Regions from separate parts of the Sinobaca sp. SA16-1 genome, predicted to be linked through region 1. Evidence: riboswitches for the same ligand, from Rfam matches in the RefSeq annotation. Region 1 holds a riboswitch; the other holds the start of a gene.

What was found. Region 1 has a riboswitch for S-adenosylmethionine ahead of AC5W2J_RS08025 (methionine ABC transporter ATP-binding protein). Riboswitches for the same ligand answer to the same signal wherever they lie in the genome.
Region 2: another riboswitch for S-adenosylmethionine. It lies ahead of AC5W2J_RS06200 (methionine biosynthesis PLP-dependent protein); the one in region 1 lies ahead of AC5W2J_RS08025 (methionine ABC transporter ATP-binding protein).

The regions. Positions count from the first base shown of each region.
Region 1 is NZ_JCAKFL010000003.1:6,567-13,915, forward strand. Features, by position in the region: gene AC5W2J_RS08005 (hypothetical protein) at 1-400, shown strand, start outside; gene AC5W2J_RS08010 (arsenate reductase family protein) at 473-832, shown strand; gene gcvH (glycine cleavage system protein GcvH) at 860-1,243, shown strand; gene AC5W2J_RS08020 (MFS transporter) at 1,395-2,651, shown strand; SAM riboswitch class I at 2,729-2,837, shown strand; gene AC5W2J_RS08025 (methionine ABC transporter ATP-binding protein) at 3,004-4,032, shown strand; gene AC5W2J_RS08030 (methionine ABC transporter permease) at 4,025-4,690, shown strand; gene AC5W2J_RS08035 (MetQ/NlpA family ABC transporter substrate-binding protein) at 4,707-5,543, shown strand; gene sufC (Fe-S cluster assembly ATPase SufC) at 5,787-6,578, shown strand; gene sufD (Fe-S cluster assembly protein SufD) at 6,599-7,349, shown strand, end outside.
Region 2 is NZ_JCAKFL010000002.1:420,106-427,454, forward strand. Features, by position in the region: gene metH (methionine synthase) at 1-2,261, opposite strand, end outside; gene AC5W2J_RS06195 (bifunctional homocysteine S-methyltransferase/methylenetetrahydrofolate reductase) at 2,281-4,128, opposite strand; gene AC5W2J_RS06200 (methionine biosynthesis PLP-dependent protein) at 4,161-5,264, opposite strand; SAM riboswitch class I at 5,386-5,492, opposite strand; gene AC5W2J_RS06205 (hypothetical protein) at 5,574-5,738, opposite strand; gene AC5W2J_RS06210 (PrsW family glutamic-type intramembrane protease) at 5,746-6,411, opposite strand; gene AC5W2J_RS06215 (asparaginase) at 6,478-7,349, shown strand, end outside.

The sequences.
Region 1 (7,349 bases):
AAATGGGTCATTTAAAGAAAGTGAAAATCAACCGAACGACGAACGAAATGAAACGGAATCCGGCAGTGAATCAAATATAGGATCTGCGTCAGAAGAAGCAGACTCCGAATCGGAAACAGATGCTGTGCCGGATACAGAATCAATAACTTTGGAGGAACAGCTGGTAGAAGAACTGATTCAATATGGGATTGAAAACGGCGGTACCCGTGACAGCTTTACATTTTACGAACAGGCCTGGGAAACCGGAGCGGATGGCAACCGGTATTATGTTATGACGGTTGGAGACGGTTCGAGAGTGACTACTTTCCATGGTGGAGAGGACGGGCATCTTTATTTCTTGAACCTGGATGCTTTCCCGGATGCGGAGACCGTAGAATATACGAGAGTGGACTCTTATTAAGCCTGTTAATTATTGAGTCCAACCAGAAAGAAAGATAAGCTATACTAACAAGTAGAAGAAAGGAGGCATAACATGGCAGTGGACATTTACAGCTATCCAGCCTGCAGCACCTGCAAAAAAGCAGAAAAGTGGCTGGAATCGCAGGAGGTACCATTTACAAAGCATCATATTGTAGAATCTACTCCCTCAGCAGAAGAAATTAAAAAACTTCATCACCTCAGCGGGTATCCGATCCAGAAATTTTTCAACACGAGTGGAAAGAAATACCGCGAACTGGGCCTCAAAGATAAAGTGAAAGAAGCGGAGAACGAGGAACTATATGATATTCTCGCCTCAGATGGTATGCTAATAAAAAGGCCTATCGTAACAGATGGGAGCCAGGTTACATTAGGGTTTAAAGAAGCGCTGTTTGAGGAAACGTGGAAACAGTAAAGATAATGAAAACTGGAGGAATGAATAATGAGCGTACCAACGGAATTGAAGTATTCACAGGAGCATGAGTGGGTAAAGACCGAAGGAGAAAAAGCAAGAGTCGGCATTACAGACTTTGCCCAGTCTGAGCTTGGAGACATCGTATTTGTTGAACTGCCGGAAGTAGGAGACGAAGTTCAGGCAGATGAACCTTTTGGAAGTGTAGAATCAGTAAAGACAGTTTCTGAACTATACGCGCCTATCAGCGGTAAGGTTGTTGAAGTGAATGAAACCCTGGACGATTCGCCGGAATTTGTAAATGAATCTCCTTATGAAAAGGCCTGGATGATTGTTGTAGAACCATCCGACAGCAGCCAGATCGATAACTTAATGTCTGCAGAAGCTTACGAGAAAATGGTAAGCGCAGAGTAAATCACGGTTACATAAGAAGCCCGCCTCTAAAGCAGAGGCGGGCTTCTTTTATTTGAAATAAACTACCCTCTTTTCTTTTTCGGCAATGTTCTATATATTAAAAGGAGTGAATTTCATTCGGTTGTCGAAATAAAACGGAGGCACTCTGATCATGAAGGGTATTGCGAGGGAATGGACTCATCAATTTAAGCATTACAATAAAAATGTACGTTTGTTCTTAATCGCTTCCGTGCTTTCCAACATGGGCATGGGAGTCTTTATGATTATGTATAACTACTATATAAGAGAACTCGGGTACCTGGATGATGTAAACGGACGGGTGATCGCGGCCCAGGCAACGGCTACAGCGATTGCACTGCTTCCTGCCGGCCTGCTGAGCGACCGTATCGGGCGGAAAAAAGTTATTATGGCCGGGGCCCTTATGCTTGGGGTGAGTCTGTTTCTTCGTTCCGTCGTGGAAGCAGAAGGCCTGCTGCTGGCGGGAGCGTTTTTAACAGGAGCGTTTATGTCTTTTGTGCAGGTTTCTTCCATTCCGCTGCTGGCTGAAAATTCCACGGAAAAGCAGCGCGTCCATTTATTCAGCTTTAATTTTGCATTAATTATGGTGGCGAACGTCATAGGAAATGGCATGGGAGGACTGATGAGTGACGGCGCCCGGATGCTGCTCGACTTTTCCGCTCTGCAGAGCCTGCGTCTTACTCTGCTGACAGGAGCCTGTTTAAGTTTTGCTGCTATATTTCCGGTATTGAAAATTAAAGAAGAACGCAGGCTGACGGTAACGAAGACCGGTGCCGGCTCTTTTAAGGAAATTTTACATACAAATCGGGCCGGTATCAAAATGATTGCCCTGTTTGCCGTGGCGCAGATGATTATCGGATTCGGCTCCGGACTTGTTATTCCGTACCTGAATTTGTATTTTACCGACCGCTTTGACGTAAGTTATACCGCCGTCGGCCTGATCCTGGCTTTAGGGCAGGGTATGACGGCTGTAGCATTTATGATAGGCCCGACGCTTGTCCAGAAAGTCGGGGAAGTACGTGCGGTAGTTATTTTACAGCTGAGTTCGCTTCCGTTTCTGCTTGTTACCGCCTACACGCAGAATATCTGGTTTGCGGTTATCGGTTTTTTATTCCGTCAGGCTTTAATGAACGCAGGGAACCCGATCCAGATGTCGTTAATGATGAGAAGCGTAGGGGATAATATTAAAGGCCTTGCCAACTCTATCGGGCAGATGGTATTTCAGCTGGGCTGGGCTGTAATGGGACCGGTATCGACGTCGATTGTACTCCTATACGGCCCATATTATGGATGGGCATGGGTATTTACGTTAACGTGTGCTCTCTATTTAACAGGGTCCATTTATTTCTATCTCGTGTTTAGAAAAGTCCCGCAGAGCAGTGATATATAAGCCCCGGCAAATGATTTGACACCCGGGCAGTCCCATGCTAAGCTTCGATTTGTACTCAATAACCTACATATGAAACACTCTTATCATGAGAGGTGGAGGGACTGGCCCTTTGAAGCCCGGCAACCGTCATTACATGTAATGAAATGGTGCCAATTCCTGCGAAGCATCCGCTTTGGCAGATGAGAGAAAGGAATGAACCGAGCCCTTTCTGCTTATGATAAAAGCTGAAGGGTATTTTCTTATGGTTAAATAAGGGAGTACGTATTTTTTAGCTGAATAAAGATTCTGTTCTAAGACCAAGTTATCTGGTATGATAAGTAAGGTTAATAAAGAAAAGAAACAGGGTGGGCATATGATAACACTAGAGAAACTATCGAAAATATTTTCTACATCCAATGGAGATATAACGGCAGTAGACAATATAGACTTAACGATAGATGAAGGAGAAATATTCGGCATTATCGGCTACAGCGGCGCAGGAAAAAGCACGCTCATCCGTCTGTTGAATATGCTTGAGAAACCGACATCTGGAAAAATTATTATTGCAGATAAAAACATGGCCGATCTGCAGGGGGCTTCCCTTCGGCAGGCACGTCAGGAAATCAGCATGATTTTTCAGCATTTTAATCTGCTCTGGTCGAGAACGGTCCGGGAGAACATAGCGTTTCCACTGGAAATAGCGAAGCATTCAAAAAAAGACAAAGATGCGAGAGTAAACGAATTAATAGAACTTGTCGGTCTCAGCGGCAGGGAAGATGCGTATCCGGCCCAGCTGAGCGGAGGCCAGAAGCAGCGTGTCGGCATTGCGAGAGCCCTTGCGAACAACCCTAAAGTACTGCTCTGCGACGAGGCAACGTCTGCGCTTGACCCTAAAACGACAGATTCTATTCTCGAGCTGTTAACGGATATTAATAAAAAGCTCGGATTGACTATTGTGCTGATCACTCATGAAATGCACGTAATCCGAAAAATATGCAACCGCGTTGCTGTGATGGAGAATGGAAAAGTAGTAGAGGAAGGGCAGGTTCTGGATGTGTTCAGGCAGCCCCGTGAAGAAATGACGAAAGAATTTGTCAAACAGATTACCGAGCCGGAAGAAACGATGGAAGCAATCCGGGAATTAATGAAGACCGGTGACGACAATCCTATTGTTAAAATTTCTTTTCTCGGCGAAGAAGCGGAGCAGCCTATCATGACAGATCTTATCCTGACATGCGGCGTTTCCGTCAATATTCTGCAGGGCAAAGTCTCCAAGACAAGGGATGGAAGCTACGGCACGTTATTCGTGCAGCTTAAAGGAAACCAGGAACAGCTCGACCACGCGCTGTCCTATTTGAAAGAGCAGCAGGTACAGACAGAGGTGATGACAGCTCATGAATGAACTATTTGAAAATGTAAACTGGGACAACATGTGGGAAGCCACGGTTGAAACACTGTATATGAGTGCTTTGGCCGTGCTGGCCACTTTTATTTTAGGTGTTCTGCTTGGTCTTGTTCTTTATATGACAGACAAAGGGAACATGTGGGAAAATAATCCGATTCATCTGGCAGCGGCGGCAATAGTAAACGTCTTCCGTTCCATTCCATTTATTATATTAATTATTCTGCTCGTTCCGTTTACGACTTTTATTGTCGGAACGATGCTTGGCCCGAGCGCGGCGCTTCCTGCTTTAGTAATAGGGGCAGCCCCGTTTTATGCAAGGCTTGTAGAAATTGGTCTTCGCGAAGTTGATAAAGGAGTCATTGAGGCTGCGCAGTCGATGGGAGCTAATCAGTGGCACATTATCTTTAAGGTCCTGATTCCTGAATCTCTACCTGCCTTGATATCCGGTATTACGGTTACAGCTATCACGCTTGTAAGCTATACGGCCATGGCTGGTGTTATCGGAGCCGGCGGCCTTGGTGACCTTGCTTTCCGGGAAGGGTTCCAGCGTAACAATTCAGATGTCACATTAGTAGCAACTGCCGCCATTCTCGTGATTGTTATGATCCTGCAGTGGATTGGCGACAGAATTATATACAGAATAGATAAAAGATAAAAGGGGAGAAAGTAAAATGAAAAAGGTTTGGATGCTTTCAGCATTATCATTAACAATTGTATTGGCAGCCTGCGGAGGCGGCGAAGAATCAGGTTCAGAAGAAGAACCAACGACGCTTACGGTAGGTGCTTCCAACGTACCTCACGCAGAAATTCTGGAATTTGCTTCCGATCAGCTTGAAGAAGAAGGCGTGGACCTGCAGATTGAAACATTTAACGACTACATCGTGCCGAACCAGGCACTCGCAGAAGAGGAAATTGACGCTAACTATTTCCAGCACGTGCCTTACTTTGAATCGCAGATTGAAGAAAATGACTATGACTTCGCCGATGCCGGTGCAATTCATATAGAGCCAATGGGCGTATATTCCCAGGATTATGACAGCCTCGAGGAACTGCCTGAAGGTGCTGAAGTGATCATGAGCAGCTCTGTTGCTGACCACGGCCGTATCCTGAGCATGCTTGAAGACGAAGGCGTTATTACAATGGAAGAAGATGCCGGCATTGAAGCAACGTTGGATGACATTGCAGAAAATCCAAAAGACATTCAGTTCAGTGCCAATGTAGAAGCAGCGACGCTTCCCCAGGCTTACCAGAACGGCGAAGGCGATGCCGTATTTATTAACTCCAACTATGCACTCGACAGCGACCTGAGCCCTAGCGAAGACGCTATCGCTATTGAAAGCGCTGAGGACAATCCTTACGCAAATATTATAGCGGTACGCAGCGGCGACGAAGATCGTGAAGAAATCCAGACGCTGGTGGATGTACTTCATTCCGATGAAGTGAAGTCATTTATTGAAGATGAATACGAAGGCGCGGTTCTTCCTGCTGAGGGCGAGAACGCTGAATAAAATACTGTTCCTTAACAGTTTATGTTTTAACAAAGCAATCTAGTTTGTTATACTAAAAACAATAAGGGGGGCTATCCTGAAAGAGAAAGCTTTTAGGCAGTCCTCCTTTTTGTATTCCGTTCGGATAAAGTAAAGTGTGTTTCTTGAACTCTGTTTACATTTGTTATAAACTGATAATGATAATAAAGTGAGAATGAGAAACCACTTTCTGTGGTTAAAATAAAGTTAATGGAGGTTTTTTTAATGTCAGCATCTACTCTTAAAATCGAAGATCTAACGGTTGAAATAGAAGGCTCAGAAATCATCAAGCACTTCAACCTTGAAATAAAAGGCGGGGAAATCCACGCTATCATGGGACCAAACGGTACCGGTAAGTCTACATTGGCTTCTGCTATCATGGGTCACCCAAAGTATGAAATCACTCACGGAAGCGTCATTCTTGATGGCGAAGACGTATTGGAAATGGAAGTGGATGAGCGTGCTAAAGCCGGCTTGTTCCTTGCAATGCAGTACCCAAGCGAAATCAGCGGCGTAACAAACGCAGACTTTATGCGCTCTGCTATTAATTCAAAGCGCGAAGAGGGCGACGAGATTTCCCTAATGAAGTTTATCCGCAAGATGGACGAAAAAATGGATAAGCTTGAAATGAATCAGGCATTTTCCCAGCGTTACCTGAACGAAGGTTTCTCCGGCGGAGAGAAAAAGCGTAATGAAATTCTTCAGCTTCTTATGCTGGAGCCGAAAATTGCAATTCTTGATGAAATTGACTCCGGTCTTGATATTGACGCCCTTCGTGTTGTATCCAACGGAATCAATGAAATGAAAAACGAAAGCTTTGGCTGCCTTATTATCACTCACTACCAGCGTCTTCTCAATTACATTACACCGGACAGAGTACACGTAATGATGCAGGGACGTATCGTTAAATCAGGTGGAGCGGAGCTTGCAGAACGCCTTGAGGCAGACGGTTATGACTGGATCAAAGAAGAACTGGGCATCGAAGACGAAAGAGTTGGAAACCAACAGAAAGCGTAAAGAAGGGAGGTCACTATCTTATGTCAGTAGAAACAAAATGGACGTTCGATGAACAGTACGTCAAAGAATTTTCCGAACAAAGAGAAGAACCGGAGTGGCTCAAAGAAGAAAGGCTTACGGCTTTTCGCCTAATTGAGAAACTCGAACTTCCGAAGCCGGAAAAAACAAAGATTACCAAATGGAACTTCACGGAGTTTAAGCACGTAGGAACAGAAGCAGGCACCGTTTCAAGCCTTTCTGATCTTCATGCAGATGTTCAAAAGCTTATTAACGTGACAGAAGAAGACCAGAACCTTCTTGTTGTAAGAGACGGAAAGCCTCTTTACTATAGTCTTTCAACAGAAGCAAAAGAAAAAGGCGTTATCTTTACTGATATCGCAACGGCAGCGAAAGAACACAGCGACCTGCTGAAAAAATATTTCATGGGTGATGCAGTAAAAGTGGATGAGAATAAGCTTACAGCTCTTCATACAGCTTTTCTAAGCGGCGGTGCATTCATTTACGTACCGAAAAACGTCCAGCTTGAAAAGCCTCTGCAGGCCGTATATTTCCAGGAAGATCCGGAAGCCGGCTTGTTCAACCATGTTGTATTGGCGACAGAAGATAACAGTGATGTAACGTACCTGGAAAACTACGTATCATTCAACAGTGAACAGGAATCAGCGGCGAATATTATTGCTGAAGTCTATGCAGGCCCGGCTTCGAAAGTATCCTTCGGCGCTGTAGACCATCTTGAAAAAGGGGTTACTACGTATGTGAACCGCCGTGGTG
Region 2 (7,349 bases), on a different contig from region 1:
TCATTGGAAGTCACTTTAATACCTAAATTTACAATTTTAAAACCGTTATTGGATAGAATAATATCAACAAGGTTTTTGCCGATATCATGCACATCGCCTTTAACGGTGGCAAGCAGAATTTTCCCTTTACCTGTATCATCGGCCGCTTTTGTTTCCATATACGGCTCAAGATGCGATACTGCTGCTTTCATTGCTTCGGCGCTCTGCAGTACTTCCGCTACAATCAGTTCATTGTTGTTAAACAGCTTGCCTACTTTATCCATACCTACCATCAGCGGGCCGTTAATAATACTTAACGGCTCATCGTATTTGGTCAAGGCTTCATCGAGGTCTTTATAAAGGCCCTCTTTTGTCCCCTCTACGATATATTCAGCCAGTCTGTCTTCCAGCGAAAGATTCTGCTCGACCGTTTTCTTTTCTGCTTTTTTCCCCCGGTAGTGAGCTGTGAAATCAGCAAGAGTCTGGTCTGACGTTTCAAAAAGCAGTTCTTTTGCCATCGTCTTCTCTTTTTCCGGAATGCTCGCAAAACGCTCGAGCTTTTCCGTGTTAACGATAGCATAATCCAGTCCGGCATTTGTGCAGTAATACATAAAGGAGGCATTAAGCACTTCTCTTCCCACAGGCGGCAGGCCGAAGGAAACGTTGCTTATACCGAGTATAGTCAGACAGTCCGGAAGTGCCTTTTTAATTTCTTTAATCCCGTTAATTGTCGCTTCGGCGGAGCCGATGTACTGCGCGTCTCCGGTGCCGACCGGGAAAACGAGCGGATCAAATATAATATCTTTCGGATTCATCCCGTATTGGTTAACGAGAATGTCATGGGAGCGTACGGCTACTTCCACTTTTCTTTCCGTCGTAACGGCCATTCCTACTTCGTCAATCGTCCCTACTACTACAGCGGCTCCAAACTTCTTTAAAATCGGTACAATATCTTCAAAGCGCTCTTCTCCGTCTTCGAGGTTGATGGAGTTAATGATAGCCTTTCCCTGGGAGTACGTAAGTGCTTTTTCAATAACCGCTGCATCCGTGGAATCAATCATAAGCGGCACCTTTACTTTGTTAATAACGTGGCTTAAAAAAACTTCAATATCATCCATTTCTTCCCGGTCCGGGTCAGCCAGACACACATCAATAACGTGGGCGCCTTTTTTCACCTGCGCCCGTGCAATTTCTGAAGCTTCTTCAAATTTGCCTTCGTTGATCAGCCTTTTAAATTTCTTGGAGCCGATAACGTTCGTACGCTCCCCTACGAAAAGCGGACGCATATCTTCTTCGTATACAAGCGGCTCAATGCCGGACACAACATGAGGATGTCCTTGTGAAGGCGTACGCGGTTCAAATTTGGTTAACGCTTCACGCATTACTTTAATGTGCTCGGGCGTCGTGCCGCAGCAGCCGCCGACTACATTCAGCCAGCCTTTCTCAGCAAAGCCTTCCAGCTTTGTCGTCAGGGATTCCGGTGATTCATGGTAATGCCCCTCTTCGTCCGGCAGCCCCGCATTGGGATAACAGTGGACATACGTCGTCGAAAGTTCGGACAGAGAGCGCAGGTGATCTCTCATGAATTCAGGTCCGGTTGCGCAGTTTAACCCGACAACAATCGGGTTCATATGCTCTATTGATATATAAAAGCTTTCCATGGATTGACCGGCAAGCGTCGTGCCCATCGGCTCAATCGTTCCTGAAATCATTAATGGCAGTTCAATACCAAGCTCCTGCTGGGCCTGCTGAATGCCTAAATAGGCCGCTTTCACGTTTCTAACGTCCTGGCTTGTTTCCAGCAGAAATAAATCCACTTCGCCTTTGATCAGTCCGGAAGCCTGCTCCCGGTATGTTTCCGTCAGTTCTTCAAATGTTGTTCCCCCGGTTACAGAAAGGGATTTTGTCGTCGGCCCCATAGCACCGGCCACGTAACGCGGAAAATCTTCTGTCTCTATTTCTTTGACAGCGTCTTTCGCAAGCTTAGCTGCCGCGATATTTAACTCTTCCGCCATATGCTGCAGGTCATAATCTGCAAGAACAATGCTCGTTGCTCCAAACGTGTTCGTTTCAATAATATCCGCGCCTGCTTCCAAGTAATCCCGGTGAATTTTTTCAAGAACATGAGGTGCGGTCACATTTAAATACTCGTTGCAGCCTTCGTATTCTTCTCCACCGAAATCATCTGCGGTTAAATCAGCGTTCTGCAGCATGGTTCCCATTGCTCCATCTAATATGAGAATAGATGTTTTCAGCCTGTCCTGGATTGCTATTTTAGGCATTTGATTCCCTCCACTCTGTTCACTTGCTTTTTTCTTCTGTTCGTACCGCTGCTTTTTCTCTAATGTATTCGGTTAAACGGCACGTAATATCATAACGAAGAAATGGAGTAATTAAATAAATGCCGTTAAAATATTCCATCGCTTCGTCGATAAGCGTTTTCGCTATTGCGATTCCTTCTTCCGCTGCAAGCCCGCGGTTCTCCCCGCATGCGGCCATACTTTGGCGGATCGAATCCGTCAGTTTAATGCCGGGCACTTCATTGTGTAAAAATTCAGCATTCCGGCTGCTGACTAAAGGCATAATGCCAATATATACCGGTACGTCCATATGTTTTGTCGCTTCATATATTTCTTTAAACTGGCCTTCTCCGAAGACCGGCTGGGTCATGAAGTAATCGGCGCCGGCGGTGATTTTCTTTTCAAGCCGCTGTACAGCCCGGTCCACATTCCGAACATTGGGGTTAAATGCTGCACCTACGGTAAACGTTGTATTCTGGCCGAGCGACTTTCCGGAAAAAGATAATCCTTTGTTCATTTCTTTCATTAAATGAATTAAGTCAAAAGAGTTCGCATCATATACGGAGGTAGCTCCGGGAAAATCCCCGACTTTAGTGGGATCACCGGTTACGGCAAGAATATCATGAATACCGAGGGCATTAATTCCCATCAGGTGGGACTGGAGGCCGATAAGGTTTCTATCGCGGCAGGCGACATGAAGCAGTGGCCGGGCCTGGGTCATGCTTTTAACGAGTGCTCCCATTGCCAGATTATCAATCCGGGGACTTGCCAGCGAATTATCCGCCATCGTAACGGCGTCTGCGCCGGACTGATACAAAGTCTGGGCCCCTTCCACGAACTTGGACGTTGCCAGCTTCTTAGGCGGATCCAGCTCCACGATAACCGTAACGGATTGCTTTGCTTTTTCTCTCAGGCTCGGCTCGGTCGACGGAGGTTCTACGACAGAGAATTGTCCCGCTTTCTGGGCAACAGCCTGCGCCGTCCGTGTTTTTGGGGCTGTATTTTTAACAGCTGCAGCTATTTGAGCGATATGCTCCGGCGTTGTACCGCAGCACCCTCCGATAATGCCGATTCCCTGATTTTGAAAATCAAGTGCTTTTTCATAAAAATAGTCCGGATTTGACTGATACACAAAGCGCCCATCATCGATGTCCGGCAGGCTTGCATTAGGATGTACCGCATACAGCGTCTGTTCGTCAAGCGGTGTCATCTCCAGTGACCTCAGGATGTGATACGGTCCCATACGGCAGTTTACTCCGACAGCATCCGCTCCGGCTGCCGTCATTTGTTTAAATGCATCGCCAAGCGGAAGCCCGCTGTGCATAACACCTACTTCACCGAGCGCCACCTGGGCAATTACAGGCAGATCTGTTTTGCTTTTCACAAGCTTAATGACCGCTAAAATTTCCTGGAGGTTATAGAACGTTTCCAGAATAATTCCGTCCGGCTCTGCTTTCAGCAGGGCATCCAGCTGTTCGGAGAAAGCGCTGCTTATCTCTTCGTCGCTTTCCTCAATTTTCTGGAGCCCTTTTATGCCTCCTATTGTAGCAAACACGAAAGCCCTGCCTTCCGCAGCCTCCCTGGCTGTTTCAACGCCAAGTCTGTTTATATCGTCTGTTTTACCTTCCAGCTGATATTTAGCAAGCTTGATGCGGTTTGCTGCATACGTATTGGTCTGAATAATATCAGACCCTGCTTCTACATATTCTTTATGGATGTTTTTAATTAGACCGGGATTTGAGAGATTTAATGCTTCATAGGAGCCGCTGTATCCTTTTTCGTATAGATACGTCCCCATTGCCCCGTCTCCAATTAACATACGTTTTGAATATTCCTCTGCCAAATTCACTGCGAGCCACTCCCCTGGTTCGTGATTTTCTTTTACAGGCGGTCGAGCGCCTGCTCTAAATCTGCGATAATATCTTCTTTATTTTCAATACCTACAGAAAAACGAAGCAGCCGGTTGCAGACGCCGTTGGCAATCCGGACTTCCTCCGGCACATCCGCGTGTGTCTGTGTGGCTGGATACGTCATAAAGCTTTCCACACCGCCGAGGCTTTCTGCAAATGTGACGAGCTCGAGTCCGCGCAGAAGGGCGTCGACCCACTGCTCGTTTTCAATCCGAAAGGAAAGCATGCCGCCTTTTCCGGTATACAATACGTCCGTTACTTTTGGATGTGTTTCCAGGAACTCTGCCACTGCCCGTGCATTTTCAGTATGTTTTTCCATACGCAGGGACAGTGTCTTCATCCCTCTCATCAACAGCCAGGAATCCATGGGCGACAGAATCGTTCCCATGCCGTTATGAAACGCTGTAATCCGGGCGCTGAGCTGTTCATCTTTTGTAACGATCAGGCCGGCAATAATATCATTATGGCCGCCGAGGTATTTAGAGGCACTGTGTATAACGATATCGGCTCCCATATCAAGCGGACGCTGGAGAATTGGTGTGTAAAACGTGTTATCCACAATCAACCAGAGGCCGTGTTTTTTGGCCAGTTTAGACATTTCGGAAATATCTGCTTCCTGCATTAATGGGTTTGTCGGTGTTTCAATAAACAGCGCTTTCGTACGGTCTGTGATTTTTTGTTCAAAGGCTTCTATGTTTCTCGGGTCCCCATAAGCAATCGTAATACCCCAGTTTTTCCATCCTTCTTCAAAAAGCCGGTACGTTCCCCCATATAAATCCTGGGAAGCAAGAATTTCATCATCCTTGTCAAAAATGGCAAACAGCGTTTGGATTGCTGCCATTCCCGAGCTCAATGCGTATCCTTTTGCCCCGTTTTCCAGTCCGGCGATAGCCCGTTCCAAAATGTCCCTTGTAGGATTTCCGGTACGGGAGTAGTCAAACCCTGTCGACTCGCCCAGCCCTTCGTGGCGAAAAGCGGTGGACATATGAATAGGAGCGCTGACGGCTCCTGTTCTTGGATCTTCTTTGTTTCCAATTTGTACTAAATTTGTTTCAATGTGAAATTTCTTATCCATTATTGTCACCCTTTTTTGCAGCTGATTACTATATAGTGGCCGGCATATCCTGATTTATCATTCCGCTAAAAGACCTTCCTCTAAAAGTAAGAAGAAGGTCTGCGATTTATAAGAGCACCTCTTCTTATCTCTCGGGCATCTTCTGCCCGGCGGATTTAGCACCTGACCTGTATAGGCTGGTTGCTGAGACTTCATAGGGCCTGATCCCTCCGTCTCTCTGGATAAGAAAGCTTTATTTATATAGTTGTGTAGTAAAACCTTACAAGATTAACGATCGAAATGCAATCAAATTGTGTGAATTTGTTGAATTTATTCAGGAGCCGTGTCTACATATAAATGGCTGCTGTTGCCGCAGATACAGCGGACAAAACCAGTCTGTACCGTTCCGTCTTCTTTTCTGCTGCCCTTTAAAACGAATTTCTCCCCGCACTGCGGGCATCGTATGACGACGCGATATCGCTTTTCCTCTATCATAGGCCGTCTATTCTCCTTCCATCTGCTCAAACCTTTTTCCGGTTTCCTGTCTTCTTACAGCTGTCCACCATAAAAGAAACCCTAAAGGCAGCATGGGGTAGACTATGTACTGCCGGTCGATTAATAATAGCAAATCGTACGTGCCGTGTAAAACGAACGGGACCGTCAGACCTAAAAACAAAAACATTTTTCTTACAGTACCTTTCAAAAAAGACGCTTTCCCTATATAATATCCCATAGTACAGGCAAACAGAGCATGACTGGCTACCGGCAGAAACGCCCTTCCAAACGCTATATCCACGCCATACGCTGCAAGGTAAAGAATGTTTTCTGCTGCGGCAAAACCGAGTCCTACAGCAAGCGCATAAAGTGTCGTATCATAAATGGAACGAACACGGATAAAAGGAATAACGGCGGCGCATAGAATAAACCATTTAAAAAATTCCTCGAGCAGCCCGGCATATAAAAAGGCCTGAAAGAAAACCGAAGCCTCCGTTCGTGTCTCTTCTGTAAGCGCATATTGTACGGTTACAATAGGAAACACGAGCAGCATGCCGATGAGAAAAGCACGGGCCGTTTTATAGAAAGAACGGGACGCGGTTTCCTGGGTTAAATAGTAGTAGCTTAGAAATGCAATCGAAGGCGCAAGGGCCGCAGTTATGATAGCAAACACTCACGCATCCGTCCTTTCCTGCTCTGTAATTGACCGATTAACCATAAATAGAAAAGAGGTACTGTCATGAAGCGGATTTTAACCATACATACCGGAGGCACGATCTCCATGAAAGAAGACAAACAGACTGGAAGTGTAGCACCCGGCGAAAAAAACCCGCTGGATCAGTGGCATGAAGAAGCAAAACAGGTGGCTGATATTACTGTTATCCCTTTCTTTCATCTTCCTTCACCACATATCACTCCGGAAAATATGTTTGAACTGTCGTCTTTTATTAATGAAAAACTGGCTGACCACTTATATGATGGGATTGTTATTACGCACGGAACGGACACGCTTGAAGAAACCGCCTACTTTCTCGATCTTCTTCACCAGTCCCCAATCCCCATTATTCTGACAGGTGCTATGCGTTCAAGCAATGAATTAGGGGCAGACGGCCCTTACAATTTTCTTGCTGCGATAAGAACAGCTTCTTCAGAACAGGCCAGAGGTAAGGGGGTGCTCGTTGTTATGAATGATGAAGTTCACTCTGCAATCAACGTAACGAAAACACACTCTTCCAATGTGGCTACATTCCAAAGTCCTCAATTTGGCCCAATCGGGCTCGTCACGAGGCGCGGAATCCTTTTTCATCACACCCCCTCCGCCAGAGAGCAGTTTTCTATCTCCTCTTTAACGAAAAAGGTGTTTCTGCTTAAGGCATACGCCGGCATGGAAAGAGAAACAATCGATTTGCTTGAATCTGCCTCCCCTTCCGGACTTGTGCTAGAAGCATTCGGCCAGGGTAACGTACCGCCGGCTATCGTGCCGGCAATAGAAGCGCTTATAGCAAGAAATATTCCCGTAGTTTTAGTATCAAGGTGTTACAGCGGCATCGTCCAGGCTACCTATGAGTATGTCGGCGGAGGCATGCAGCTTAAACAGAAGGGAGTTATCTT